Regions from separate parts of the Cryobacterium sp. TS_SC_7 genome, predicted to be linked through region 1. Evidence: predicted binding sites of a transcription regulator. Region 1 holds the regulator's gene; each other region holds the start of a gene.

Region 1 (9,857 bases):
AGACGATGTCCTGCGCCACCTCGTCCGGGATTCCGTGTGTGTTCTCATTCACATTGAGGGCCACCGGCACATGCAGTTGGGGGGCCCCGTAGGGAGTGAGTCCGCGCAGATTATCGCGGAGGGGCAGGTCGCTGAGACTGGTCACTTCCCCCATATTACCGGCGGACGTATCGCGCGAACGGGTTCGGCCGAATCAGGGCCCGCTGGACCAGGACTGAGTGAATCAAAACTCGTTCGGCAGGGCGAGCCTCTGTCCGGGCTGCACGCTGTCGGACGGGAGCTGGTTGAGGCTCACGATCTCGGCGATGACGTCGCGCGGGTCGGACGTCGGGGCGATGGTCTCGGCGAGTTGCCAGAGCGACTGCCCCGATTGAATGGTCACGTAGTCGAAGGCCGTGGCCACACGGCCGACCGTCGAGCTCTCGGCGGCTGCCAGTCCGCCGTTCAGAACGACGACGAATGCCGCGGCCACGAGCGGAAGGCCCGCCAGCGCCGTGAAAACAACGCGACCGCGCCGGGTCAGACGCAGTCGGCTGCGCCCTGTCGCGATGGGGGCGCCAAGATCAAGTGCAGTGCTCATATCCAACCTCCTGTAAGAAGACGCATCCGGCTCTCGGCCGGGAGAGCCGGATGCGAACTTATGTTCCGAATGTATATTCGATATTTCGAACAATCAAGCCCTATTCGGTACTTTCTGAAAAGATTTTTCCGACACACTCGAATACATGTTTGTTTTCTGAGCGTGAGATGGATACAGTTTCGATTGTCTGTTTGAAACTCAATCAGGCACCCCCGACATTCGCGTGAAACGGTCGCCGTCACGGCTGCTGCCAGCGCACCACTCAACACGAGGAGCGACGAACGTGGCACAAGACACCAGCGGTCCCCGCGACAAGGGCGGCACCAGACGGCGCAAGAGCCTGAGCGAGAAACAGCTCGCCATCCTCGACGTGATCCAGCGCTCGGTCAGCCAGCGCGGTTATCCGCCGAGCATGCGCGAGATCGGCGACGCCGTCGGGCTCGCCTCCCTGTCGAGCGTCACCCACCAGCTCAACCAGCTTGAACTGAGCGGTTATCTGCGCCGCGACCCGAATCGTCCCCGCGCCCTCGAAGTTCTGATCGAGATTCCGCAGTCGCCCGAAGACGCCACGTCCGGCACGGAGAGTTTCCACACCGGGGTCCAGGTCGGTGATGCCGCGATGGTGCCGCTCGTCGGCCGCATTGCGGCCGGAATTCCGATCACCGCCGAACAGCAGATCGACGAGATCTTCCCGCTCCCCCGCCAGCTCGTCGGTAAGGGCGATCTCTTCATGCTCAAGGTGACGGGCGAGTCCATGATCGACGCGGCCATCATGGATGGTGACTGGGTCGTCGTTCGGCAGCAGAAGACCGCGGAGAACGGCGAGATCGTCGCGGCCATGCTCGACAACGAGGCCACCGTGAAGGTGTTCCGCCAGCGCGACGGACACACCTGGCTGCTCCCCCGCAACACGAACTTCGAACCGATCGTCGGCGACCACGCCGAGATTCTCGGCAAGGTCGTGGCGGTGCTGCGCTCGGTGTAGGCCGGATCACGGCTCGGGGTCTCGCGGTCTCGACAGGCTCGACCAGCGTCGTGGAGACTCTGATTTGTCGGGTCACCACAGGGTTCAGGAGGCCGGGCACGAACACCGTTTTTCGGTGTCGTGCCCGGCCTTCTGCGTGGGTGCGGCCGGCGCGGACTACGCGGGAACGGCCAGGCGCGTGCGCACGGCGCGGGTGGCGGCGAGCATGTTCCGCAGAGACTGCACCGTCTCGGCATAGCCCCGGGTTTTCAGGCCGCAATCCGGGTTCACCCAGATCTGGCCGGACGGGATGGCCCGGGCGGCCCGCTCGAGCAGGTCGGTCAGCTCGGCGACACTGGGAACCCGCGGCGAGTGGATGTCCCACACACCCGGGCCGATCCCGTGGTCGAAGCCGGAGGTCTGGATATCCCCGACGACCTCCATGCGCGACCGTGCCGCCTCAATGCTGGTCACGTCGGCGTCCAGATTACGGATCGCGTCGATGACGACGCCGAATTCGGAATAACACAGGTGCGTGTGGATCTGCGTCGCCTCGGCCGCACCGGCGGTGGCCAGGCGGAACGAGCCCACCGACCAGTCGAGGTATTCTGCGTGGTCCTCCTTCTTCAGCGGCAGCAGTTCTCGCAGTGCGGGCTCGTCGACCTGGACGATCTGAATTCCCGCTCTCTCGAGGTCGGCGATTTCATCGCGGAGCGCCAGGGCCACCTGCCGGGCCGTGTCGCCGAGCGGCTGGTCATCGCGCACGAACGACCACGCGAGGATCGTCACCGGGCCGGTGAGCATCCCCTTCACCGGTTTGAGCGTCAGACCCTGGGCGTACGCCGACCACTCGACCGTGATCGGCTGCGGCCGGGACACATCTCCCCAGAGGATCGAGGGGCGCACGCACCGGCTGCCGTACGACTGCACCCAGCCGTTCTCGGTGACGGCGAACCCGTCGAGATTCTCGGCGAAGTACTGCACCATGTCGTTGCGCTCCGGCTCGCCGTGCACCAGCACGTCGAGGCCGATTTCTTCCTGCACCGTGACCACGCGCGCTATCTCGGCCCGCATCAGGTCTCGATAGTCAACGGTGCTCAGCGACCCCTTGAGTAATTGCGCCCGGGCCCGACGGATGTCCCCGGTCTGCGGGAACGATCCGATCGTGGTCGTCGGCAGGAACGGCAGATTCAGGGTGGCCTCCTGGGCCGCCACCCGTGCGGCGTAGTCCACGCGGGTGAAGTCGGTCGGGGTGAGGGCCTCCGTGCGCACGCGTACGGCGCCGTCGTGCACGCCGGGCGCGACCCGTCTCGCGTCGAGGGCTGCGGAGGCTGCCGCGAGGTCGGCGGCGATGGCAGCACGCCCCTCGGAGAGCCCCCGGGCGATCGTGGCCACCTGGGTGACCTTCTGGTCGGCGAAGGCCAGCCAACTCTTCAACTCGTCGCTCAGCGCCGATTCGTCGTCGACGTCGTGCGGCACGTGCAGCAGCGACGTCGAGGTGGAGACCGTGACCCGGGGTGAGAGCCGCTCCAGACCGGCCACGGTCTCGAAGGCCGTCGCTAGGTCACCGCGCCAAATGTTGTGGCCGTCGATGACGCCGGCAACCAGCGTCGTCGTCTCCAGCCCGGCCGTCACGGCCGGCACTTTTCCCCGCACCAGGTCGAGCCCGATGGCTTCCACCGCGGTCGCTGCGAGAACGGGCAGGGCGTCGTCGAGGCTGCCGTAAGGTGCTGCGACAAAGATGGAGGGGCGCTCGGCAAGGCCCCCGAGCGTGGTGTACGCGGAGTGAACGGCGGTCAGGGCATCCGCTCTCGGGATGTCGATGCTCTCGCTGACGAGGGCAGGTTCGTCCAGTTGCACCCATTCGGCGCCGGCGGCGCGCAGCCGCTGCAGCAAGGCCGCGTAGACGGGCACGAGGTCGTCGAGGCGTTCCAGCGGGCTGAAGCCGGCGGGAGCCGCGTCGCTCGGCTTGCTGAGCAGCAGGAACGTGACCGGGCCGACGATGACCGGACGGGTCAGGAATCCGGCTGCCTTCGCCTCCACGAACTCCTGCACGAGACGGTCACTGGCGAGGGAGAACGCGGTCTCAGGACCGATTTCCGGCACCAGGTAGTGATAGTTGGAGTCGAACCATTTGGTCATCTCGAGCGGCAGATGGTCGCCGGCACCGCGGGCGAGGGTGAAATACCCGGCCAGGTCGAGGCGTCCGTCGGCATCCTGGAGATGAGCGAACCGGGCCGGGACGGCGCCCACCGTGCACAGGGCGTCCAGAACCTGGTCGTAATACGAGAACGATTCCGGGATGGAGGAGTCGTCCCGGCCGAGTCCGAGCCGCACGAGGCGCTCCCGGGTACTCCCGCGCAGGGCAGCAGCGGTGGTTTCGAGCTCCCCCGCGGTGACCGATCCGGCCCAGAACGCTTCGACGGCCCTTTTCAGTTGACGGCGCGGACCGATGCGGGGATAGCCGAGGATGGTGCCGGCGGGGAACGCGGGGAACGTGGTCATGAGTACTCCTTGGCGGGGGCAGAGACAGAAGGGGCAGGGACGAGAAGACCGCAGCCGTCCAGAACGGAGAGCACGGTCTCGTGCTGGTTGAAGGCGTACAGGTGCAGACCGGGGGCGCCGCCGGCGATGAGTTCCCGGGCCAGTTCGGTGGCCTGACGGATGCCGATGTCACGCTGGCCCTCTTTGGTCGGCTCCACCTCGAGCGCGATCGCAAGCTCGGACGGAAGTTCCTCGCCGGACAACTCCAGGATGCGGCGCAGCCGGGCCGGACTCGTGACCGGCATGATCCCGGGCAGGATCGGGAACTCGACCCCGGCGGCCCTGGCCCGTTGGATGAAGCTGAGGTAGTGGTCGGCATGGAAGAACAGCTGGGTGATCGCCAGGTTCGCGCCGGCGGCCTGCTTGGCCAGCAGCGTGTCGATGTCCTGGGCCGTCGACCGGGAACGCGGGTGCCCGTTCGGGAAGGCCGCCACGGCGATGCGCACCTTTGTCCGGTCGCGCTTGATCGAGCGTGCTGCGGGGAGTCCGGGGATGACGGATTCGCGGTACGGCTCCCGCTCGGCCTGCACCCGGTGGATCAGCTGCACCAGTTCCGCCGCACTGCCCAGGTCGCCGAGGAAGGCCTCCCCCTCACGAACGCCCTCCGGCGGATCACCGCGCAGGGCCAGGAAGCTCCGCACCCCGGCGTCCAGGAATTCCCGGATCAGCTGGCTGGCTTCCGCGTTCGACGATCCCACACAGGTGAGGTGGGCCAGCGGGTCCACCGTGGTGGTGCGCAGGATGTGGGTGAGCACGTCCAGGGAGGATCGCCGGGAGGAGCCGTTCGCGCCGTAGGTGACCGAGATGAACTCGGGGCCCGCAGCGGCGAGCCGCTCGATGGTGGCGTGCAGCGCGGACGTGGCGGCATCCGATTTGGGCGGATACAGCTCGAACGAGAACGGGACGTTCCCGCAGTCAGGGTCCGAGGTGTTGGACATTGCTCCTCATTCGACAGTTGCCAGTGGCGGGCACTGGGGCCGGGCGGCCGCGGACCGCCAGTCAGGACAGGCGGGTTTTCGCGGGCGGGTGCCGGGCTCGGCTGTCGCTCCATGCCGCCGGCCGGAAGGCCCGCGGCAACGATTGAGAAGACTCTAACAAGCACGCCGCACGGGAGGCAGGCCTGTGACCGAATGTGTCACGAGACCAGACCTCAGCGGCACCGGCGAGCAGGCACGGCGCGGAAACGAGCGCAACGAGACGCGTTCTGTTACGGCGAGGCCTGACCGGAGTCGGTGCGGAACGGCAGCGAAGATCAGCCGGCGACGGCCGGCCGAACAGCGAACGGCTCGAACTGGGCCTGGATCTCCTCGGTCACCAGCGCCGTCACCTCGGTGCCCGTCTCGGCATAGTCGGTGGAGAGAACGGTTCCCTGCTCGTGCAGAACGGCGATCAGGTCGCCCCGCTCGTAGGGGATCAGCAGCTCGAGCTTGATCGACGGCCGCGGCAGCAGGTCGGCGGCGGTCGCGAGCAGTTCTTCGATCCCCTCACCGGTGCGGGCGGAGACGAAGATGCCCTTCGGCCAGAGTCCACGCAGCACGAGCCGGTCGTCCTCGCTGATCAGGTCGCTTTTGTTGAAGACGACGATTTCGGGGATCTCCCGGGCGCCGACCTCGGCGATCACCTCGCGCACGGTGGACAACTGGCTGGCCGGGTCTGGGTGCGAGCCGTCGACGACGTGCACGATGACGTCGGCGTCGGCGACCTCCTCGAGGGTGGAGCGGAACGCCTCCACCAACTGGTGCGGCAGGTTACGCACGAACCCGACCGTGTCGGTCAGCGTGTACAGCCGTCCGTCGGTCGTGGTGGACTTGCGCACCGTGGCGTCCAGGGTGGCGAAGAGGGAGTTCTCGACGAGAACGCCGGCTCGGGTGATGCGGTTGAGCAGGCTGGACTTACCGGCGTTGGTGTAACCGACGATGGCAACGGATGGCACGGCGTTGCGCTTGCGATTGGCCCGCTTGGCCTCGCGGGCGGGTTTCATTTCCAGGATCTGCTTGCGGAGCCGGGACATCCGGGTGTGGATGCGTCGGCGGTCCAGTTCGATCTTGGTCTCTCCGGGGCCGCGCGAACCCATGCCGGCACCGGCACCACCGACCTGGCCACCGGCCTGGCGGGACATCGAGTCACCCCAGCCGCGCAGGCGGGGCAGCAGGTACTCGAGCTGGGCGAGTTCGACCTGCGCCTTGCCCTCCCGACTCTTGGCGTGCTGGCTGAAGATATCGAGGATCACGGCGGTGCGGTCGATGACCTTGACCTTGACGACATCCTCGAGCGCGCGCCGCTGGCTGGGGGCGAGCTCGGTGTCGGCGATGACGGTGTCGGCGCCCATCATTTTGACGATGCCGGCGACTTCCTCGGCCTTGCCCTTGCCGAGGTAGGTGCTGGCGTCGGGCTTGGCCCGGCGCTGCATCAGGCCGTCGAGCACGGTGGCGCCGGCGGTCTCGGCCAACGCGGCGAGTTCGCGCATGGAGTTCTCGGCATCCGCCACGGTTCCGTGCGTGTACAGGCCGATCAGTACGACGTTCTCGAGCCGCAACTGACGGTATTCGACCTCGGTGACGTCCTCGAGTTCGGTGGAGAGGCTCGGCACCCGGCGCAGGGCGTTGCGGTCCTCACGGTCCTGCTGCGCTCCGTCGTGGCCCTCGTCGCCCGGCGACGGGGCAGACTCGGCCTGCAGCGCCTGGGCGGAGCCGCTGCGGAAGAGCGAATAGCCGGCGGCCTTGCTGTCGGCGCTGGCGAGAACGCGTGCGACCACGTCGTCGGTGTCGTCGGTGTCGATTGACTCAGTCATTCCTTTAACACTAGTTCCTCGATGCTTGGTAAGTTCCCTCTATGCCTTCCGACCACTACTTCACCCCGGCGCCCGACAACACCCTGAAACTGCGCCAGGTGACCGTGCAACTCGGCGGCCAGACCCGCGAACTGACCACCGCCAATTCGGTGTTCAGTCCCGACCACATCGACACCGGTACGCAGGTGCTGCTGAACAGCGCGCCCACCCCTCCGCCCGGCGGTGACTTCCTCGACCTGGGCTGCGGCTGGGGCCCGATCAGCCTGCACCTGGCTCTCGCCTCCCCGCGGGCCACGATCTGGGCCGTGGACGTGAACGAGCGCGCCCTCGACCTGGTGCGGTTGAACGCCGAGAAGCTCGGCCTCACCAACGTCACCGCGGTGCTGCCCGAGCAGGTGCCCGCCCATGTCACTTTCCGCACCATCTGGTCGAACCCGCCCATCCGGGTGGGCAAGACCGAACTGCACACCATGCTGCGCACCTGGCTGCCGCGCCTGGAGCCGGGTTCGGATGCCTGGCTCGTCGTGCAGCGCAACCTCGGCTCCGATTCCCTGCAGCGCTGGCTCGACGGTGACCTTCCCGACGAGTTCAGCACCTCTCGCCACTCCATCAGCAAGGGCTTCCGGGTGCTGCGGGTCGACCGCAAGGGCTAGCTAGCCCGCCCCGCGGACCTGCGCGGCGGTCGGCGCGGCTCAGCCGAGGTGGAAGACCCCGTCGAAGACGAGTTCCGCCGGGCCGGAGAGGGACACGTGTTCGCCGTCTTCGGTCGGGAACATGCGCACCCCCAGCGTTCCGCCGGTGACCTCGACCTGCCATTGATTGGGGGCGCCCGCGCCGGCCCAGTGCCGGGTGGCGAGGGCCGCGGCGGCCGCGCCGGTGCCGCAGGAGAGGGTTTCACCGCTGCCGCGCTCGTGCACCCGCATCCGGATGCGGCCGACGCCGTTGACGATCAGCGGGTCGTGCGGCAGCACGAATTCCACGTTCGCTCCGGCGGCCGGGTTCGGGTCGAGCTGGGGCACGAAGGTGAGGTCGACGCCGGCGAGTTCGTCGTCGTCGGCCAGGGCCACGACCACATGCGGGTTGCCCACGTTGATGCCGAGGCCGGGTCGGGCCACGGGCAGGTTCTTCGCCCGCACGAGCGGTTCGCCCCCATCGAGCCGCCACCGGCCGAGGTCGACCTGGTAGCCGGCCGCGCCGCGCTGCACGTCGCGCACGCCGCCGCGGGTGCCGATGCTGAGGGTTTCACCCCGGTCCAGGGTGGCCAGCCCCTGCTCGACCAGGAAACGCGTGTAGACCCGGATGCCGTTGCCGCACATCTCGGACACGGTGCCGTCGGCGTTCCAGTAGTCCATGAACCAGTCGGCACCGTCGTCTTCGGCGAGGGCGGCCGCACCGGCGGCCAGGTTCTTGGAGCGCACCGCGCGGATGATGCCGTCGGCGCCGATTCCGAAACGTCGGTCGCAGACCGCTCGGATCTGGCTCGGGGTGAGGTCGATCTGCCCGTCCGGGTCGGAGAAAAGCACGAAATCGTTGCCGGTGCCGTGGCCCTTGGTGAATAGCAGATCAATACCCATGGAATCAGTTTAGGAGGCCGGGCCGGGCGTCCAGTGTTCGGCCGGCTGGGCAGGGTCGGCGAGACGGGCCAGCGCCAGGGCGACCCGGTCCGGGGCGCCGGCGTCGATCCAGTGCGTGTCTGCGGAGCGCTTGAACCAGCTCACCTGACGCCGGGCGTACCGGCGGGTGATCTGTTGCGTCTCCTCGATTGCCTGCGCCTGACTGATCGTTCCCGCCAGTTGGCCGAGCGCCTGGGCGTAGCCGATGGCCCGGCTGGCGGTGACGCCGCTTTCGATCCCGTCCGGGATCAGGCCGCGCACCTCCTCGACGAGCCCGCGGGCCCACATCCCCTCCACCCGGGCGTCGAGGCGGGGGGTGAGCTCGGCGCGCTGCACGCGAAGGCCCACGGTGACCGCGGGCATCCAGTAGACGGGTTCGTCGGGCAGAGCGGCGGTATGGGGTGCCCCGGTCAGTTCCACCACCTCGAGGGCACGCACCAGGCGACGCCCGTTGCTGGCGCCGATGCGAGCCGCCGCGACGGGGTCCACGGCCTTGAGCCGGGCGTAGAGCGCGCCGGGGCCCTGTTCGGTCAACTCCGCCTCGAGTCGGGCGCGCAGCGCGGCGTCCGTGCCGGGGAACTGGAAGTCGTAGACCACGGAGGACACGTAGAGGCCGGATCCTCCGACCAGAATGGGCACGCCGCCGCGGGAGAGCACATCGGTGATCGCCGCACGGGCCTCCGTCTGGAACCGGGCGACGGTGGCCTCGTCGGTCACCGCGAGCACGTCGAGCAGGTGGTGCGGGATGCCGCGGCGTTCCGCCACGCTCAACTTGGCCGTACCGATGTCCATGCCGCGGTAGAGCTGCATGGCGTCGGCGTTGATGATCTCCGCCGCACGCCCGTCCCCGGCCAGGCGTGCGGCGAGGTCGAGCGAGAGATCGGACTTTCCGGTGCCGGTCGGCCCGACGATGACGACGAGCGTCGGCTCGGCGCCGATCGGTCCGGGAGCAGCGACCGCCGGCTTCGGAGCGGGCACCGGCCTAGCGCTCCCCGTCGGTGACGTCGTAGATCGGAGTGGTGCTGGAGGCGCTCGTGACCGGCGACCCCACGCGCAGGGTGGGGAGTCCGAGGGACACCGCTCCGGGCGCACCGACTGGACCACCGTGGCTGGGCACGCCGCAGGACTCAGCCTCGAGGCGGTCCCACGCATCGCCGGCGATCGTGCGGCGGATGCGCAGCGGCGCCCCGTCGACGGAGTCGGCGATCAGGTGGAACGGGGCGGCCTGCGTCACGGTGACGGTGACCAGGTCGCCGGGCCGGGGCTGTTCGGATCCTGCCGGCACGTCGAAGTGCACGAGCCGGCTGTCGGGTGCCCGGCCACTGAGCCGGTGTGTGTCGGCATCCTTGCGGCCCTCGCCGTTGG
Region 2 (9,857 bases), 360 kb from region 1:
GTGGTTGTCAGCACCGGGTCGGCAGCACTGTTGCCCGATATTCCCGGCCTGGCGTCCGTGTCGCCGTGGACCAGCCGCGAGGCCACCAGCGCCCCGGGTATCCCCGACAGCCTCGCCGTCATCGGCGGCGGCGTGGTCGCGGCCGAGATGGCAACCGCCTACGCCGGGCTGGGCGCCGAGGTCACCATGATCGTGCGCAGCGGGTTGCTGCGCGGGCAGGAGCCGTTCGCCGGCGAACTCGTCACCGCGGCCCTGCGAGAGGCCGGCGTCACCGTGCTGACGGGGGTGTCGACCACCGGAGCGTCCCGTGGCGACGACGATGATGTGACCCTCACCCTGTCCAACGGAACCCGGGTCACCGCGACCGAGGTGCTGGTGGCGACCGGGCGGGTGCCACGCACCACGGACCTCGGGCTCGAGACCGTGGGTCTGACCCCGGGCGACTGGCTCGAGGTCGACGACACCCTGCTCGTGCGGGGTACCGCGCCGGAACTGGCCGGGGACTGGCTGTACGCCACCGGCGACGTGAACCACCGGGCGCTCCTCACGCACCAGGGCAAGTACCAGGCCCGCGCGGCCGGAGATGTGATTGCGGCCCGGGCCGCGGGCACGCCCGTCGACGACAAGCCGTGGGGTTCCCACGTTGCCACGGCGGATCATGCCGCCGTTCCGCAGGTCACCTTCACCGACCCCGAAGTCGCGTCGGTGGGGCTGACGCAGGCTGCTGCCGAGAAGGCAGGGTTCCGCATTCGGGTGCTGGACTACAACCTGGGCTGGGTGGCCGGGGCATCCGTTCACGCTGACGGCTACACCGGGTCGGCGCGGGCGATCGTGGACCTCGACCGGGAGGTTCTGCTCGGTGTCACCTTCGTGGGGCCGGATGTCGCGGAGCTGCTGCACTCGGCAACCATCGCCGTGGTCGGCGAGGTGCCGATCCGCCGGTTGTGGCATGCGGTGCCGAGCTACCCCACCCTGAGCGAGGTGTGGCTGCGCCTGCTCGAGGAATACGGTCGCCCCTCCTGACGGCGGCCGACCCCGACGAGACCCGGCGACCCACCCTCCAGAGGCTCCCCCGACGGTGGTCGAGCCTGTCGAGACCCGGCGACCCACCCTCCAGCGGCTCCCCCGACGGTGGTCGAGCTTGTCGAGACCCGGCGAGCCACCCGCCCAAGGTTTCCCTCCCCGGTGGTCGAGCTTGTCGAGACCCGGCGACCCACCCTCCAGCGGCTCCCCCGACGGTGGTCGAGCCTGTCGAGACCCGGCAACCCACCCGCCCAAGGTTTCCCTCCCCGGTGGTCGAGCTTGTCGAGACCCGGCGACCCACCCTCCAGCGGCTCCCCCGACGGTGGTCGAGCCTGTCGAGACCCCGGGCCACACCTACAGTGCCGCCCGCTTGCTCGGCAGTGCGATCAGCGTTTGTTCCGGGTCGACGTCGACCGGTGGCCGGAGCCAATAGTCGTTGCCGGTGCGGATGATCGTCCAGTGCTGGTTGTGTAGCAGCAGGTGGTGCGGGTGGCAGAGGAGTATTCCGTCGGCAAGGTCGGTGTACCCGTTTTCGGCGAGCCATTCGTTGATGTGGTGCGCTTCGGTCCACGCGGGTGATCGATCGCAGTCCACCCAGCGGCAGCCCCCGTCGCGGACCCCCATCGCGGCGCGCTGTGCTTCGGTGAAGAGACGTTCGTCACGGCCGACGTTGATGATCTGACCGGTGTCGTCGATCTGGATGTCGCGGGTTCCGGTGTCGCAGAGCAGCCTGTCGATGGTTTCCTGCGAGATGGGAACGGGGTTGCCTTCGATCTGACCGTGGGCGGCGGCTTCGGCTGGCACCGGTCCATCCGTCTTGAGGGACTTCTCGGTGACGATGACTCGAACCGAGGGGCGGCGGCCGCCGAAGACTCGGCCCTGGTCGGCCTCACCGGCGATCTTCAGCAGCTGGACGAGGGCGTCGGCGGCGATCTGCTCCGTGGTGCGGGGGTCGTCCTGCATCCGTTTCGCCCAGGCGGCCTTCTCCTTGTCGACGAAACGCACCCCGCCGCGGCGAGGGCTGGTCACGGAGTCGAACACGGAAAGGACGAACTCGCCGTCTTCGGGGGCGAAGAGCCCATTCAGGCGCACCTTGCCGTTGTCCAGTCGATAGACCCGCAGGAACCGGTCGTCGTGGGCCTGCTTCTCGCGGGCGGCGATGCCGGCCTCGTCGAGCTGGTCGCGCAGACGCCGGGCGAGCTTGAAGACCTGGTCGATGTTCAGTGACGCGGCCTCGACAAGGAGGGATTCGAGGGCGGTGCCAAGCTTCTCGGCAGTGACCGCGGCGTCGATCTGGCCAAGACCGGAACGGATCGACTCGGCCGCGTCGACCGAGAGGGTGCCGTCGGTGACCGCCCGTGCGATCGGCGCCTGCCACGGAACCTTCGCCACGAACTCCGCGACCGCGGCGGGATCCGCGTCGGGCGACTCCACGGCCGCCTCGACCAGTTTCTCCGCCGCTTCAGCATCGGCCATCATCAGGCCGACCGCGACGAGCTTGAACGCGTCGTTCTTCGTCGACCCGGTCACCGTCTGGATGAGTGCCTCGGGCGAGAGGAAGCCCTGCTGCGCGGCCAGGCCGGAGTGCCCGAGCTCGGGCCGGGAGCGGCGGGCGATGGTCGCCGCCATCCAGGCGGAGCGGGTATCCAAGAGGCGGCGAGCGGCCGCGATCTGCTTATGACCGGCCAGCACCTCGGCGTCGGCGAGGGCCTCGTAGTCGGCGCAGGACGAGCCCAGGCGGGCGACGGCATCCGTCGCCGTTCTGAGGTCGTCTGCGGTGGTGGTCATGCGTCGAGGATAGCAGAGTTGGTACGTGTAGTCGAGAGTCTGTCATATATTTATGGACAGACATTCGAAGTCGCGTTCTAAGCAGTCAAGGGTTGTCTCGCCGGGTCTCGACAGGCTCGACAACCGGGAGCGGGTTGTCTCGCCGGGTCTCGACAGGCTCGACCACCGGGAGCGGTACGGCTCGCCGGGTCTCGACAGGCTCGACCACCGAGGGTGGCTTGCCGGGTCTCGACGGGCTCGACCACCGGGAGCGGGCTCGACCACCGGGAGTTGGGTTCGACCGCGGGTCTCGACAGGCTCGACCACCGGGGGTGGAATCGAAGGCAGGACGAGACGCCACGGCGGCGATCATGCGAAACTCAGCTTTCTGTCGTGGGCGCCACCTACGCTGGAGGAGTGCGCCGCATCCTCTTCGATTCCCCCATCAGCCGGGCGGGCTATCTCTACGCCACGACGGTCGGTCTGATCTGGGGATCCATCTGGAGCACGGGCAAGGTCGAGCGCCGGGCCGGGCTCGTCGTCTTCCGCGGGATGCCCACCTGGGCTTTCGGTCGCGGTGGATCCTGCGTGGGTGGTTGCTACCTGACCAACCAGAATGTGTCGACGGCCATCCTCGAGCATGAGGCTGTGCACAAACGCCAGTGGCAGCGCTTCGGCATGGTTTTTCCGCTGCTCTACCTGATGGCCGGCCGCAATCCGCTGCGCAACCGCTTCGAGATCGAAGCCGGCCTTGAAAAAGGCGGCTATGTCAAGTAACAGCGTGCCGAGCAACAGCTCTGCCCAGTGACCCAGGGGGACAAAAAATGACCAAACGCACCATCGTGATCACGGGTGCCAGCGACGGGATCGGCGCCGCCGCCGCGCGGGCGCTCAGCCGGTCGGGCGACCGTGTCGTACTGGTCGGCCGCTCGCCGTCCAAGACGGCCGCGGCTGCAGAGGCGCTGGGCGCCGACTTCCTCGTTGCCGACTTCGCCGACCTCGACCAGGTGCGCACCCTTGCGGCCGAACTGCAGGAACGCTACCCGCGCATCGACGTGCTCGCCAACAACGCGGGCGGCATCATGGGCGACCGCGCGACCACCGTGGACGGCCACGAGAAGACTTTCCAGGTCAACCACCTCGCCCCGTTCCTGCTCACCACCCTGCTCATGGATCGACTCGTCGCCAGCCGGGCCCGCGTGATCAACACGTCCTCCGCCGCCAATCTGCTCTTCGGCAAGATCGACCCGGACGACCTGCAGGCCGAGACGAAGTACTCCGCGAACAAGGCCTACGGCGACGCCAAGCTCGCGAACATCCTCTTCACCAGGGAGCTCCACCACCGCTACCACGACCAGGGAATCGACACGGCGGCCTTCCACCCGGGCGTGGTGGCAACCAGCTTCTCCACTGGATCGACGACCCTGATGCGCCTGATCTACCAGACTCCCCTGAAGCGGCTGCTTCTCGGCCCCGAGCAGGGTGCCGACACCCTGGTCTGGCTGGCGACCGCGAAGCCGGGCACCGATTGGGTGTCAGGCGAGTACTACGAGAAGCGTCGCATCCAGAAGGCCAACAAGCAGGCCTACGATCCCCAGCTGGCGGCCGCCCTCTGGGACCAGAGTTCGGCGCTCGTCGCCGGGCACTCCGCCCCTCTTCCCTCCTAGCCGAGGCGCGCCCGAGCGCGAGCGCGAGCGCGGGCCCGAGCGCGTCAGGGCCTAGTTGGGCTCGGACTTCCCGTCGCGCCAGTACCCCATGAAGGCAACCTGGCGACGGTCGACGCCCGACTCCGTGACCAGGAAGCGTCGCAGGCGCTTGATCACCCCGGCCTCACCGGCCAGCCAGGCGTAGAGCCCGTCGGTCGGGCATTCCTCCGGGACTTCCCAGAGGATGCCGCCCTCCGGCCCGGACGCGGCGTCGTCCGCGCGTGACTCCCCCGGGGCCGTTTGCGCCGCCCGCGGAGCAGACGGCTGCGAGGCCTGCTGCGCGGACCGGCAGTCACTCACCCAGTCGCGCACCGCCGGCTCGAGGAGCGCACCGCGCGCACCGGAGCGGGCCAGCCACGTCACGCTCACGCCGGCCGGGGCATCCGTACCCAGCTTGTCGTCGGCGCAGGGCACCTCGATGAACACCGCTCCACGCGCATCGCGGGGCAGGGCGGAGAGGATGGCGCAGATCGCAGGGGCAGCGGTTTCGTCGCCCGCGAGCAGCAGCGTGCGTGCCGTACCGGGCTGCCACTCGATGCCGACGCGCGGGTTCTCACCGTCGGCATCCGGGCCGACGATAGCGACCCGGTCGCCCACGGTTGCCGCGGCCAACCAGCGCGCGGCGGGGCCGCCGGCCTGAGAGGCTTCGTCGTCTTCGACACCGACCCCCTCGCCGGACCCGTGCACGTGCACGTGCACGTGGTTCACGAAGTCCACGTCGACCTCCCGCAGGTGCGGGCGTGCCTGGCTCACCGTGTAGGTGCGCAGCGGGTTGCGGTGCTCGTCGGGCAGCAGGCGCCAGCGGTCGTACCAGGAGTGATCGTCCGGGAAATGCGTCAGCCCGGAATCGGCCAGAGGCAGCACAAGCTTGATGCGCTGGTCCAGCCCCGCCGTACCGAACCGGTGCAGCTCGGGGCCCGTGAACGTGACCCGGGTGAACGAGGTGGACACCCGGAGCACCTTCGCGACCTCGACCGCGAACGGACGGTAGCTCGCGCGGGAGCGGGTGGCGGGGGGCGCATCCGTCGAGGTAAGCATGCCCTAAGTATGGCAGGCCTTACCTAACCGAATCCAGCGGGAACCGGTCGCCCGGCATCGCACTGGCGAGGATGATGGGAACGGGACGTATCGCCGTCCCGAGTGAACCATCGAGTGGAGGATCACCATGAGTTACGCACACACCGTCACGGTCAACGTCTCGTTCGAGGAAGCGGTGCGAATGACCCGGGAGGCCCTGCTCGACCAGGGGTTCGGGGTCTTGACCGAGATCAACCTGCAGTCCACCTTCGGGGCCAAGCTCGGCCCGGAGGCCGCGGACGCGGTCGGCGACTACCTGATTCTCGGCGCCTGCAACCCGGCATTGGCCCAGCGGGCCGTGATGGCCGACCCGGGAATCGGCGCCCTGCTGCCGTGCAACGTGGTGGTGCGGCGCCACGCCGAGTCCGGCGAGACCACCGTGGAGGCCCTCGATCCGGCCATCATGGCGCAGCTCAGTAGCAAGCCGGAGATCAAGCAGGTCGCCATCGAAGCGGATGCCCGGCTGCACGCGGCCCTCGCCGCCGTGCTCGCCGGCGCCGCGCAGTAACGCCCGAACGAATTCGACCCACGCCCGTTCCGCGCCCCTGCTCATCGATGGGGAGCACCGACACGAAAACGCCCGGCCTCGAGGAGGCCGGGCGTTTCAGGTCAAACGGATGCTGCTACTCGACCGGGTAACCGGAAGCGGCCTCGGCGAGCATGTCGGCCTCGGCCCAGGTCGCGAGGTTCGCGCGCAGCTTCAGGCCGAGATCGGCGTCGACGCTGGTCCAGTACGCGATGGCGCGTTCGGTCACCTCGGGGCGCTGCACCCCGCTGATGGCGCCGGTGATGGTGTCGAGGAAGCGCGCCTTGGCGGCGTCGTCGTAGACCTCGCGGTACAGCGTTCCGGCCTGGCCGAAGTCGCTGTCCTCGCTGCGCAGCCGTGCAGCGGCGCGCAGCAGCTCGCCGTCGTTCTCCCAGCCGCCTTCGGCAGCGAGCAGCGGGTCGGCAACGGGGCCGCCCAGCGAGTTCGGAGCGTAGTTCGGAGCGGTCGGCGGGTTGTAGTGGTGACGCGCCGCGCCGTCCTGCGAGTAGTTGTTGACCGGCGACTTCGGAGCGTTGACCGGCAGCTCGGCGAAGTTGGTGCCGACACGGTAGCGCTGGGCGTCCGGGTAGGAGAAGATGCGCGCCATCAGCATCTTGTCGGGGCTGGCGGCGATGCCGGGCACGAAGTTCGCCGGGGAGAACGCCGCCTGCTCGATCTCCGCGAAGAAGTTCTGCGGATTGCGGTTCAGCGTGTGCGTGCCCACCTTGACCAGGGGGTAGTCCGCGTGCGGCCACACCTTGGTGAGGTCGAACGGGTTGAAGCGGTAGGTCTTGGCGTCTTCGTACGGCATGATCTGCACCGAAACGTCCCAGGACGGGAAGTCGCCGGCCTCGATCGCGTCGTGCAGGTCGCGACGGTAGTAGTCGGCGTCGGCGCCCGCGATGAGCTCGGCTTCCGAACCCTCCATCTCGATGTTGCCCTGGTTGGAGGTGAAGTGGTACTTGACCCAGAAGCGCTCGCCGGCGGCGTTGATCCACTGGTAGGTGTGCGAACCGAAGCCGGGCATCTCACGCCAGGAGCGCGGCAGGCCGCGGTCGCCCATCAGGTAGGTCACCTGGTGCGCGGACTCCGGGGAGAGGGTCCAGAAGTCCCACTGCATGGTCGCGTCCCGCAGGCCGGAGCCCGGCAGGCGCTTCTGCGAGTGGATGAAGTCGGGGAACTTGATGCCGTCGCGGATGAAGAACACCGGAGTGTTGTTGCCCACGATGTCGTAGTTGCCCTCGGACGTGTAGAACTTGACCGAGAAACCGCGCACGTCGCGCCAGGTGTCGGGGCTGCCCTGCTCGCCGGCGACGCTGGAGAAGCGCTGCAGCGTCTCGGTGGTCGTTCCGGGCTGGAACACGGCGGCCCGGGTGTACGCGGAGACATCCCCGGTCACCTGGAAGACACCGTGCGCTCCGCCACCCTTGGCGTGCACGATGCGCTCCGGGATGCGCTCACGGTTGAACTGGGCGAGCTTCTCGACCAGGTAGCGGTCGTGCAGGGCAGCGACTCCATCGCTTCCGACGGTGAGGGAGTGCTCGTCGCTGGCGACGGGCGTTCCCGTCTGCGTGGTGGTGGGCTTGATAGTCATCGTGCTCCTTTGTTCGACAGCGGTGCAGGTATGGAGAGTGTGGACGGTGCGGCGGCCGTGGCCGCCTGGCAGTCGGGGCAGAGGCCCCAGTAGGTGACCTCGGCGGTGTGCACGGCAAATCCGGAGTCATGCGCGGGCGTCAGGCAGGGTGCCTCGCCCACAGCGCAGTCAACGTCACGCACAGCGCTGCAGCGAGTGCAGACGATGTGGTGGTGGTTGTCGCCGACCCGGCGTTCGAAGAGGGCCGGGGAACCGGCCGGCTCGATCTTGCGGGCGATCCCCGCGCCGGCGAAAGCCGCGAGCACACCGTAGACGGCCTGCAACGAGGTGCCCGGCAGCTCGGCGCGCACGGCGACGAACAGGCGTTCCGCGGTCGAGTGCGGGGCCCGATCGAGAACCCGCAGAACCGCCAGACGGGGCGCCGTGACCTTGAGCCCGGACGCACGGATGCTGTCGGCAAGCGCGCTGGACGGCTCAGCTACCTTTACGCGCTCCGCATCCGTCATGCCCCCACGCTAACAGTTGTCTTGAGTCAATCAAAACACGACACGCGCGGACCGGGATGGTGGATCAGCCGGGCAGGCCCAACGCTGACTGGTAGACGCCGACAACCCGGTCCAGGAACGCCTCGATCACGAGTCGATCGTCGTCGCTGAGTTCGTCGGTGACTGCGGCCACTCCCCCGATCACCGGATGAAGCTCATGAAAGGCACGGGCAATCGATTCCGGAGCAGGGACGACGACGACTTTGCGCCGGTCAGACACGTGCGGATTGCGCTGCGCGTGACCGAGGGCCACCAGACGGTCCACCACCAGCGTCGTCGCCGCGGTGGAGATATCCAGCCGGCGGGCGAGCTCCCCGGGGGTCAGCGAACCCTCCTGGATCAGATGCTCCATGGCGGACAGGTCGGTGGAGTTGACGTCGAGCGCATTGCCGACCTGACGCTCGAAGGCCCGGGAGAGATGCACGATCTCGTGGAGCTGGAAGCCGATTCGGGCCGATTCGGGCAGGTCGGAATCGAGTGCCGGACCGCGCTCCGGCGCGCCGATCGACCCGGTCTCGGAGCCGGGAGCGGACTTGCGACGCTCTTCCATAAGGACATACTATGTCAGATATCGCTAGGACGCCTAGCAATTAAGCTTCTTGGAGGAAAACGTGCTCGCGATTCAGCGGTTCATCACCGGTCGTCGAACGGCCTGGATCGTTCTGGTCGGCACGATCATCGCCGTCGGCCTGCTGTTCTCCCTTCTCCCCTCGGACGATTCCGAGGAGTTTCCCACCTCCGGGTTGCCCACCACCAGCCAGGCCGCGCAGGTCGACGCCCTCCTCGCCGACTTCCCGTCCGCCGAGCAGACGTCCGCCATCGTGGTCTGGACCCGGGACGGCACCGGGCTGACGCCGGCAGACAAGACCGCCATCGGCCAGAGCGCTGCCGCCCTGGCCGACCAGTCGATCGCACCGCAGGCCACCATGCCGCGGTTCAGTGACGACGGCCAGGCCGCCATCAGCATCGTTCCACTGGATGCCGACGAGGCCAACGCCGACATCGGACAGACGGCCACCGACATCCGTGCCGCCGCGTCCGACGGTCTCCCGAAGGGCCTGGATGCCTATGTCACCGGCGCCGTCGGCTTCCAGTCCGACATCACGAACGCCTTCGCCGGCGCCGATGTGCGGCTCCTGCTGATCACCGTGATCGTCGTCGCCGTGCTCCTGATCGTCACCTACCGCAGCCCCGTCCTGTGGATCGTCCCGCTCGTCGTCGTCGGCATCGCGGACGGCCTCTCCGCAGTCGTGGTGGGCGCTCTCGCCGAACCGTTCGGCATCACCCTCGACCCCTCCGTCGCCGGCATCCAGTCGGTGCTGGTCTTCGGCGCGGGAACGAACTACGCCCTGCTGCTCGTGGCCCGCTACCGCGAGGAGTTGCTCCGCACCGAGAACCGCAACGACGCCATGCTGGCCGCGGTACGCGGCGCCGGCCCGGCCATCGCCGCCAGTGGCGGCACGGTCGCGCTCAGCCTGCTCACCCTGCTGTTCGCCGAGCTGTCGGGCAACCGCGCGCTCGGTTTCGCCTGCGCCATCGGCGTGGTCATCGCCATCATCTTCGCTCTGGTCGTGCTGCCGGCCGCCCTCGTGGTCTGCGGCCGCGGCCTGTTCTGGCCG
Region 3 (9,857 bases), 930 kb from region 1:
GGCAGGCCGGTGATGATGACGGAACGCGAGTTCTGGCGAGACCAGACCGACCGCCAGGACGTGAACCCCCAGGGCCGGTGCTGTTAGCCGCCTGACCGGACGCACCACCCGCATCGCTGCCCCTGCCTCGTGCGGGGGCAGCGACGTTTAATCGGCGTTCATCGAACTCAGTGCACGTACTCCAGCAGGTCGAGGCCAACCGCACGCATGCCGTCGAGCACCGCCAGCCGGGACGACAGGCGGGTGTCGGCGAAGGACATCGAGACCATATAGGTCACGCCTGCGCGCGGACCGCGCAGGATGCCGACCTCGCTGCGGACGCCGGCATCCGTTCCGGTCTTGTTCACCAACAGCAGTCCGTGGTCGCCGGCGCGGTGGGCGAGGGGGTCGATGCCGAAGGCGCCGGCCACCATGGACAGATCGGAATTCAGCGACAGCCAGCCGATCACGCGCTCGCTCGCCTCGGCGTCGACGATCTCGCCGCGCGCCAGCGCGGTGAACAGCCAGGTGAGCTCCTTGGCGCTGCCGACCGAGAGCTGCGGGGCGTCGTCGGGGCCGCGCCGATCGCGCACGAGGTCGAGCAGGGCGGTGCGGCTGAGCCCGAGCTGCTCGGCGCGGGCGCGCACGGCGTCGAGGCCGACCGCACGGAGCAGCACGTTGGCGGCCAGGTTGTCGTTCGCGGCTCCGACCAGGGCCGCAAGGTCCGCTACCGGAAGCGAAGGTGCCTGCAGGTGCTGCCAGAGCCCGGAACCGGCCACCGAGTCGGCGGCGCTGCGATCCAGGATCGTGTACGCACCGAAGTTGGCGTCCCGGAGCCGGGCGGCCACCTCGATCAGGAGCAGCACCGTGCCGATGCCGGCCGTGGGCATGACCACGTGGTCGTCCACGGAGAACAGGACCCGGCCGGTGACCAGGTCGGTGGCGCGGGCCGAGACCTGCACCCCGTCGACCGCCAGGTCACCCAGCGCCTGGAACCCGCGGCCGAAGTTCGCCGCCGCCGCCGTTCCGCCGTGCCGACCCCGCCGCAGCGCGGAATGGCGCGACCGACGCTCTGATTCCTGGGATGAAATGGCCACGGTGGGCAGGTCCTTACGTAGATTCGGGCTACTGGTCCCCGACCTCACGGTAGCTCACGGGTGGAGCGCTGAGGTCACCAGATCGTAACGCGCTTCTCCGGGTCCAGCCAGAGAGCGTCGTCGGGTGTGACACCGAACGCCGTGTAGAACTCGTCGATGTTGCGCACGATCTGGTTGCACCGGAATTCGTTGGGCGAGTGCGGGTCGATCGAGAGCAGACGGATGGCCTCCTCGTCGCGCATCTTGAGCTGCCAGGCCTGCGCCCAGGAGAGGAAGAACCGCTGGGCGCCGGTGAAGCCGTCGATCACGGGCGGCTCCTGGCCGTCGAGGGAGATGAGGTAGGCCTTCCAGGCGATGGAGAGACCGCCGAGGTCGCCGATGTTCTCGCCGATGGTGAGTGCACCGTTGACGAAGTGCTCGGGAACCTGTTTCGGGGCGAGCGCGTTGAACTGCTCGATCAGGGAGCTGGTGCGTTCCTCAAAGGCCGTGCGGTCTTCTTCGGTCCACCAATCGGTGAGCAGCCCGGTGCCGTCGTACTTCGAGCCCTGGTCATCGAAGCCGTGGCCGATCTCGTGGCCGATCACGGCACCGATCGCACCGTAGTTGGCGGCGGAGTCTCGGGCATCGTCGAAGAACGGCGGCTGCAGGATGGCGGCCGGGAAAACGATCTCGTTGAACCCCGGGTTGTAGTACGCGTTGATGGTCTGCGGGGTCATGAACCACTCGTCACGATCGAGCGGGTTGCCTATCTTGCCGAGTTCGCGCTGGAACTCGAACTCGCTCGTGGCGCGCACGTTCGAGATCAGGTCGGCAGGGTCGATCGTGAGGGTCGAATAGTCGCGCCACGTGGCCGGGTAGCCGATTTTGGGGATGAACTTCTCGAGCTTGTCGAGCGCCCGGGCCCGCGTCTCCGCGGTCATCCATTCGAGGTCGGTGATGCTGCGACGGTAGGCCTCGACCAGATTGGCCACCAGCACGTCCATGCTCGCCTTCGCACTGGGCTTGAAATGGCGCTCCACGTAGATGCGGCCGACGGCCTCGCCGAGAGCACCCTCGACCAGGGAGACACCGCGCTTCCACCGCTCGCGCAGCTGGGGCGTGCCGGTCAGGGTGCGGCCGTAGAAGTCGAAGCTGGACTCGACGAAATCGCTCGAGAGGAACGCCGCGCCGGAACGGATGATCTGCCAGCGCAGCCAGTCCTTCCAGCCTTCGAGCTGGTCGTCCGTGAGCATCTCCGCCAACCCGGTCACGAAGCTGGGCTGGCGCACGACGACCTCGTCGAGTGCGCCCGCCGGGCCGTCGAGTCCTTCGAGCCAGAGGTGCAGGTCGGCGCCGGCGGCCAGCGCCGTCACCTGGCCCCAGGTCTTGAGGTTGTAGGTCTTCTCGCTGTCGCGGGAGCGCACCTTGTCCCAGTGGTGGGTGGCGAGCTCGGTTTCGAGCAGGAAGACCCGCTCGGCGCGGACGGCGGCGTCCGGGACGCCGGCGAGACCGAACATCCGTTCAAGGAACGCCTGGTAGGCCGCGCGGATAGACGCGGATTTCTCGTCGCGGTAGTAGGACTCGTCGGGCAGGCCGAGCCCGCCCTGCTCGACGAAGACGAGGTAGCGTTCGGGGTTGCCCGGGTCGTTGTCGACGAAGAGCCCGAAAGCGCCGGACACGCCCGCGCGCTCGAGGCGGCCGAGGGTGCCGAGCAGTTCGGGGAGGGAGGTGACGGCGTCGACGGTGGCCAGGTCGGCCGCGAGCGGGGTGGCGCCGAGCTCCTCGACGCGGGCCTCGTCCATGAAGCTGGCGTAGAGGTCGCCGAATTTGCGTTCCTCCGTGCCGGGGGCGGCCGTCTGGGCCTCGAGGATGATCTCGCGCACGGCCTTCTCCGACTCCTCGGCGAGAAGGTAGAACGAACCCCAGCGGGCCTTGTCGGACGGGATCTCGCTCCGGGCGATCCACTGGCCGTTCACGTGCAGGAAGAGGTCGTCCTGCGGACGCACCTCCAGGTCGAGTTCGGTGCGGTCGATTCCGGATGCGGTCCCCTGGTCAGTCATACCTCCACCCTATTCGCTGCACCTCGGCGGTGGTCGAGCCCGTCGAGACCCGCGGTGGTCGAGCCCGTCGAGACCCGCGGTGCTCGAGCCAAGGCGTCACAGTGCCAGATCCCGGCGACGGATGCCCACAAAGGCCAGCACGCCGCCCACCAGGGCGAGGCCCAGCATCCACCCGGCTCCGCTCCAGTCCACATCGGCAGCACCGATCACGGGTGTGTGCGTGAACGGGGACAGGTTGAGCAGCCAGTCCGGCAGACCGAAGAGTTCGCCGAACTCGCCGATGAACCCGGCGGTCAGCAGCACGCCCCAGCTGAGGCCCGCACTGAACCGCGGCACCATCGCGACGAGCAGGGCCGCGATCGCCAGGACGAGCAGGGCTGCGGGTGCCTGCGCGGCCCCGGAGGCCATGGCGCTGGCCACCCGGTCGGCCGTGTCCACGGTTCCCGCGGCCCCGGACGACCAGACGAGACCGGCGGCTGCTCCCCCGGTCGCCGCGAGGAGCACCAGTGCGACGGCGATGGAACCCACAAGGAGGTAGTCGGCAAACCAGCGGTCGCGGCGTAGCGGCAGAGCGAGCAGGAGCTCGGCCGAACCGTTGGCCTCCTCCTGCCGCAGGCGGATCATCGCCTGGGTTGCCGCCGCCGCCGCGATCACACCCACCAGTCCGAAGATGGTGTTCGTGTACAGGTCGATGATTGACGCCCGGCCTCCGGCCATCCGTGCCAGCGTGTCCCCGACCTGCGCGCTCGACTCGACCAGCTCGACCACTGTTTCGCCCAGAGTCCCGGCGAGGAGACCGAACGCGAGGCCGGCGAGAGCCCAACCGGCCAGAGGCGCGCGCTGCAGACGCCAGGCCAGGCCGAGGCTGCCGCTGAGCGTTCGCGCGGCCCGCTCCGGGCCGGGCCGCTCCCCGACGAGGCTGGAGCCGAGGTCGCGCCGGGATTGCAGCAGCCCGACCACGGCGAAGAGCACGGCGGCCAGTGCCAGGGAAAGCAGGAGGGGAGCCGGCCGGTTCTCGGTGAAGGCATCCGTCTGTTGTCCCCAGCCGATGGGTGACAGCCAGCTCGGCCAGGCGCTGGTCAGGCTCAGACCGTCGGCGGATGCGGTGCCGCCGGCGTCACCGAGCGCCCGCAGGGTATAGGCGAGGGCGATGAGGGCCGCGCCGAGGCCGTTCGCCCCGCGCGAGGTGCGCATCACCTGGCCGGCCAGGAGCCCTACCCCGAGGAAGGCGATCCCGGTGGCGGCGATGGCGGCGCCGGTGGTGATCGTGCCGGCAGGGTCCAGTCCCCCGATCAGGAAACCCAGGCTCACGGCCGCCCCGGCGGCCACGGCAGCACCGATCCCGTGCACGGTCGTGGCAAGCAACGGCACGAGCCGGCCCGCCGGCGTCGCCGAGATGAGCTCGGATCGGCCCGCTTCCTCCTCGGCCCGGGAGTGGCGCACGGCGAGGAACGAGCTCATGAAGGCCACCAGCGTGGCCAGGAACGCGAAGAGGAGGAAGAAGATGACCGCGTCGGCATCCGTTCCCTGCGGCTCCCCGCGGAAGATCAGGATGGTCGGGGAGCCGACCGCGATTCGGATCAGCCCCTCGCGTTCGGCCATCGTGCCGAAACTCGCGTCGACGGCCGAGACGGCGAATAGGGCAAGCCCGAAGAAAGCGGCCATCCAGATCGCCAGCTGTATGCGGTCACGCCGGATACGCAGGCGCAGCAGGGGACCGAGGGTGCTCCGGCGTCGTCCGGGGGTCCCGGTGGGCGAGGCCGTGCGGAGTCCCGAGCTCACGACCGGGTTCCGGCCGTGGGAACCGGGGCATCCTCGTGATAGTGCCGCAGGAACAGGGTCTCGAGCGACGGCGGCGCGATGGTCAGGCCCTGCACGCGCAGCGCGGCGAGCACGGGCAGCATCTCGGGCAACGCCTCGCTGTCGGCCGTGAAGCTCACGCGGCCTCCGTGGCCGGGGACGAGGTCGTGAGCGGCAGGGATGCGCGCGGCCAGCCCGGCCAGGTCGGCGTCGGTCAGCCCTGTGCTGGCGAAGGTGACCTCGGTGCGGGTGAGGTGCCGCAGTTGGGTGAGGGTTCCGGTCTCCACCATGCGGCCGGCCCGGATGATGCTCACCCGGTCACAGAGGTGCTCCACCTCGGAGAGGATGTGGCTGGAGAGCAGAACCGTTGCTCCGCCCGCCGTCGCCGCTTGCAGCTCCCGGCGGAAGACGGCATCCATCAGGGGGTCGAGCCCCGAGGTCGGCTCGTCGAGGATGAACAGGTCTGCCGGGGCAGCCAGGGCTGCAATAAGCGCAACTTTCTGCCGGTTGCCCTTCGAATAGGTGCGGCCCTTCTTGGTGGGGTCGAGCTGGAAGGCATCGACGAGGCGCGCGCGACGTGCCCGGTAGGCAGCGGCATCCACGGTTCCGCCGCGCAAACGGCAGAGCAGGTCGATGGCCTCGCCGCCGGACAGATTGGGCCACAGGCTCACGTCCCCGGGCACGTAGGCGATGCGGCGATGGAGGGCGACGGCATCCGTCCAGGGGCTCTGGCCGAAGACTGTGGCGGATCCTCCGCTCGGGCGATACAGCCCCAGGAGGATGCGGATGGTGGTGGACTTGCCGGCCCCGTTCGGGCCGAGGAAGCCGTGGACTTCGCCGGCTGTGACCGTGAGGTCGAGGCCGTCGAGGGCCGGCACTCGGCCGAAGCGCTTGTCCAGGCCTCGGGTCTCGATGACACTGCTCATGCTGATCAAGTTACGCCCCTTCGGTGTCCCGCATCGGAGTCGCGACTCCTCGCCCGGTGGTCGAGCCTGTCGAGACCCGGCGACCCGCCCTCCAGACGCTCCCACAACGGTGGTCGAGCCTGTCGAGACCCGGGGTCACGCCTACAGAGTGGCCCGTTTGCTTGGCAGTGCGATCAGGGTTTGTTCCGGATCGACGTCGACGGGTGGTTTGAGCCAGTAGTCATTGCCGGTGCGGATGATCGTCCAGTGCTGGTTATGCAGCAGCAGATGGTGCGGATGACACAGCAGCACCCCGTCGGCAAGGTCGGTGTACCCGTTGTCTCTCAACCATTCGTTGATGTGATGTGCCTCAGACCACGCGGGTGATCTATCGCAGTCGACCCAACGGCAGCCTCCGTCGCGGACACCCATCGCGGCGCGCTGTGCCTCGGTGAAGAGACGTTGGTCACGGCCGACGTTGGTGATCTGCCCGGTGTCGTCAACCTGGATGCCGCGGGTTCCGGTGTCGCAGAGCAGACGATCGATGGTCTCCTGCGAGATGGGGACCGGGTTGCCCTCAATCTGCCCGTGAGCGGCGGATGCGGCGGGAACCGGGCCGGTCTGTGCGGCCTGGCCAGGGGCCGGCTGGCCCGACTGACCGGCCGACTGCCCCGTCTGACCGGCCCGCTGTCCCGGCTGGCCCGGTGTCAGGGCCTTCTCGGTGACGAGCACCCGCACCGAAGGGCGGCGGCCGCCGAAAACCCGGCCCTGGTCGGCCTCCCCGGCGATCTTCAGCAACTGCACGAGGGCGTCGGCGGCGATCTGCTCCGTGGTGCGGGGGTCGTCCTGCATCCGTTTGGCCCAGGCGGACTTGTCTTTGTCGACGAAGCGCACGCCGCCGCGGCGGGGGCTGGTCACGGAGTCGAACGTCGAGAGCACGAACTCGCCGTCTTCGGGGGCGAAGAGGCCGTGCAGGCGCACCTTGCCGTTGCCCAGCCGGTAGACCCGCAGGAACCGGTCGTCGTGAGCCTGCTTCTCCCGGGCGGCAATACCCGCCTCGTCGAGCTGGTCGCGCAGACGCCGGGCGAGCTTGAAGACCTGGTCGACATTCAGCGACGCGGCCTCAACGAGGAGCGCCTCGAGGGCGGTGCCCAGCTTCTCGGCAGTGACCGCGGCATCGATCTGGCCGAGGCCGGAACGGATCGACTCGGCCGCATCGACCGAGAGGCTGCCGTCGGTGACGGCTCGGGCGATCGCTGCCTGCCACGGCACCTTCGCCACGAACTCCGCGACCGCGGCGGGATCCGCATCGGGCGACTCCACAGCCGCCTCGACCAGTTTCTCCGCCGCTTCGGCATCGGCCATCATCGTGCCGACGGCGACGAGCTTGAACGCGTCATTCTTGGTCGAGCCGGTCACGGTCTGGATGAGAGCCTCGGGCGAGAGGAACCCCTGCTGGGCGGCCAGGCCGGAGTGGCCGAGCTCGGGCCGGGAGCGACGGGCGATGGTTGCCGCCATCCACGCGGAGCGGGTGTCGAGCAGGCGGCGCGCGGCCGCGATCTGCTTCTGACCGGCCAGCACCTCGGCATCGGCGAGAGCCTCATAGTCGGCGCAGGAGGAGCCCAGGCGAGCGACGGCATCCGTTGCCGTTCTGAGGTCATCTGCGGTGGTGGTCATGCGTTGAGGATATCAGAAATAGTACGCGTAGTCGATAGTCTGTCACATATTCGTGAGCTTGTTTTCGAAGTCGTGTTCTAAATGATCAGGGTCGGCTCGCCGGGTCTCGACAGGCTCGACCACCGGAGGACAGGGTCGTCCCGCCGGGTCTCGACAGGGTCGACCGCCGGGTCTCGACAGGCTCGACCAGCGTGGGTATCGAGACGTGGGTCTCGACAGGCTCGACCACCGGAGGACAGGGTCGACCACCGGGGACAGGCCCGAGCACTGTGGGAGAGCGCGGAGAGGCTGAACTAGAGTCTTGGGATCACTCTCACCGTGCTCCGCCCGCAGCCCATCGACCGCGAGATCCTGCGCCTCGCCATTCCCGCCGTCGGCGCGCTCATCGCCGAGCCGCTGTTCCTGCTCGCCGACTCCGCCATGGTCGGCCACCTCGGCGCCATTCCGCTGGCCGGACTCGGTCTGGCCAGCGCCGTGCTGCAGACGATCATCGGCCTGATGGTCTTCCTGGCCTACAGCACCACTCCCGCGGTGGCCCGCTGGCTGGGCGTCGGCGACCGTCGCCGGGCCGTCGGAATCGGAATCGACGGGCTCTGGCTGGCCCTCGGCCTCGGCGTTCTCCTCGCTGCCGCCGGCTGGTTCGCGACCCCGCTGCTCGTCGGTGCCTTCGGCGCCGAGCCTGCCGTCACCGCCGCAGCCGCCAGCTACCTGGGCATCTCCATGTTCGGCCTCCCGGCCATGCTGATCGTCTTCGCTGCGACCGGCCTGCTCCGCGGCCTGCAGGACACCCGCACCCCGCTGTGGGTGGCCGGGATCGGCTTCTCGGCCAACATCCTTCTCAATGCGATCTTCATCTACGGCCTGGGCCTCGGCATCGTCGGATCCGCGCTCGGCACGGTCATCGCCCAGTGGGCGATGGTCGCCGTCTACCTGGCCGTCGTCGGCCGGCATGCCCGCCGCGAGGGAGCACCCCTGCGACCGCATCGGGCCGGGATGCTGCGGGGCGCGGCATCCGGCGGCTGGCTCTTCCTGCGCACCGTGAGCCTGCGTGCGGCCATGCTGCTCGCGGTGTTCGTGGCCACGAGCCTCGGTTCTCCCGAGTTGGCGGCCTTCCAGATCGCGATGACCCTGTTCGCGACGCTGGCGTTCGCGCTCGACGCCCTCGCGATTGCGGCGCAGGCTCTGGTGGGCCGGGGCCTCGGCGCCGGCAACCTGGCCGAGGTGCGCATGGTCCTCAAGCGCTGCCTCGAATGGGGCGTGCTGACGGGGGCCGCGCTCGGGCTGCTGGTGGTCGCTGCGAGCGGCGTGCTCGGCCGCGTGTTCACGAATGCGACCGAGGTCAGCGGGCTGTTGCCGGCGACCCTGATCGTGCTCGGACTCTCGGTTCCGCTCGGCGGCGTGGTGTTCGTGCTCGACGGCGTGCTGATCGGCGCCGGTGACGCGCGCTATCTCGCACTGACCGGGCTGGTGAACCTGGCCGCGTTCGTGCCGCTGGCCGTCGCGGTGCTGATTCTGGCACCGACGGGGGCCGCCGGCCTGGCCTGGTTGATGGCAGCGTTCGCGTTCGGCTATCTCGGCGCCCGCGCGGTGACCCTGGGCCTGCGGGCCCGGGCCTCCCGCTGGATGGTCGTCGGCGCGCGCTGACTCCGCGGCATCCGGCCCGCCGAGGTGTGCCCCGTCGCTCGCGGCGCAGGTTGTGGAAGCGGGCGCAGGTTCTAACGTGCGCCGGCTTCCACAAGCTGCGCCGCGATCGAACGGATGCCGCGGCGGGCATCCCCGCGGATGCTGCGGCCGAGGCTCGAGCGGCCGAGGCTCGAGCGGGCGCTCGAGCGGAGCCTCTAGCTGAAGGAGTCGCCGCAGGCGCAGCTGCTGCCGGCGTTCGGGTTGTCGATCGTGAAGCCCTGCTTGGCAATGGTGTCCTCGAAGTCGATCGAGGCTCCCTCGAGGTACGGCACGCTCATCTTGTCGAGCACGACGCCGACGCCGTCGAAGTCGACCACGACGTCACCCTCGAGAATGCGCTCGTCGAAGTAGAGCTGGTAGATCAGGCCGGAGCAGCCGCCGGGCTGCACGGCAACGCGCAGGTTCAGGTCTTCGCGCCCCTCCTGGCTGAGCAGGCTGCGCACCTTCACGGCGGCGGCGTCGGTCAGGCCGACGCCGTGGGCCGGTGCGATGGGGGCGATGGTGTCGGTCATGGGGGCTCCTCGGACTTCACGCTGCATGGACGCGCCGGGCCCGCTCCACTGGAGCGTTCGCCTGCGCGAGTACCCAGTCACTCTAAGCTCCCCCGGCCGTTCCGCGAACTACGAGCGGATGCGCCGGTGCACCGACTGCGGCTTGAGGTAGACGTGCAGGCCCTC

Evidence for each region. The regulator LexA, encoded in region 1, represses DNA repair genes until DNA is damaged. The targets are predictions, from matches to a motif close to TCGAACANNTGTTCGA.
Region 2: a site for LexA is predicted at 2,876-2,891, ahead of AC0J5J_RS13500 (DUF222 domain-containing protein). Genes of this name have one in related genera too.
Region 3: a site for LexA is predicted at 7,562-7,577, ahead of AC0J5J_RS10850 (DUF222 domain-containing protein). Genes of this name have one in related genera too.

The regions. Positions count from the first base shown of each region.
Region 1 is NZ_CM149589.1:3,289,289-3,299,145, reverse strand. It holds gene AC0J5J_RS15155 (histidinol-phosphate transaminase) at 1-154, opposite strand, end outside; gene AC0J5J_RS15150 (LysM peptidoglycan-binding domain-containing protein) at 224-580, opposite strand; gene lexA (transcriptional repressor LexA) at 864-1,565, shown strand; gene metE (5-methyltetrahydropteroyltriglutamate--homocysteine S-methyltransferase) at 1,722-4,049, opposite strand; gene AC0J5J_RS15135 (methylenetetrahydrofolate reductase) at 4,046-5,026, opposite strand; gene hflX (GTPase HflX) at 5,341-6,879, opposite strand; gene AC0J5J_RS15125 (class I SAM-dependent methyltransferase) at 6,921-7,532, shown strand; gene dapF (diaminopimelate epimerase) at 7,572-8,453, opposite strand; gene miaA (tRNA (adenosine(37)-N6)-dimethylallyltransferase MiaA) at 8,463-9,470, opposite strand; gene miaB (tRNA (N6-isopentenyl adenosine(37)-C2)-methylthiotransferase MiaB) at 9,475-9,857, opposite strand, start outside.
Region 2 is NZ_CM149589.1:2,926,988-2,936,844, reverse strand. It holds gene AC0J5J_RS13505 (dihydrolipoyl dehydrogenase family protein) at 1-1,023, shown strand, start outside; gene AC0J5J_RS13500 (DUF222 domain-containing protein) at 1,378-2,811, opposite strand; gene AC0J5J_RS13495 (Fe-S oxidoreductase) at 3,208-3,567, shown strand; gene AC0J5J_RS13490 (SDR family NAD(P)-dependent oxidoreductase) at 3,615-4,457, shown strand; gene AC0J5J_RS13485 (siderophore-interacting protein) at 4,509-5,534, opposite strand; gene AC0J5J_RS13480 (DUF302 domain-containing protein) at 5,662-6,081, shown strand; gene AC0J5J_RS13475 (catalase) at 6,197-7,693, opposite strand; gene AC0J5J_RS13470 (Fur family transcriptional regulator) at 7,690-8,199, opposite strand; gene AC0J5J_RS13465 (MarR family winged helix-turn-helix transcriptional regulator) at 8,264-8,788, opposite strand; gene AC0J5J_RS13460 (MMPL family transporter) at 8,850-9,857, shown strand, end outside.
Region 3 is NZ_CM149589.1:2,358,988-2,368,844, reverse strand. It holds gene AC0J5J_RS10875 (YbdD/YjiX family protein) at 1-87, shown strand, start outside; gene AC0J5J_RS10870 (serine hydrolase) at 168-1,076, opposite strand; gene AC0J5J_RS10865 (M13 family metallopeptidase) at 1,151-3,115, opposite strand; gene AC0J5J_RS10860 (ABC transporter permease) at 3,212-4,897, opposite strand; gene AC0J5J_RS10855 (ABC transporter ATP-binding protein) at 4,894-5,841, opposite strand; gene AC0J5J_RS10850 (DUF222 domain-containing protein) at 5,983-7,497, opposite strand; gene AC0J5J_RS10845 (MATE family efflux transporter) at 7,816-9,141, shown strand; gene erpA (iron-sulfur cluster insertion protein ErpA) at 9,336-9,692, opposite strand; gene AC0J5J_RS10835 (aldehyde dehydrogenase family protein) at 9,801-9,857, opposite strand, start outside.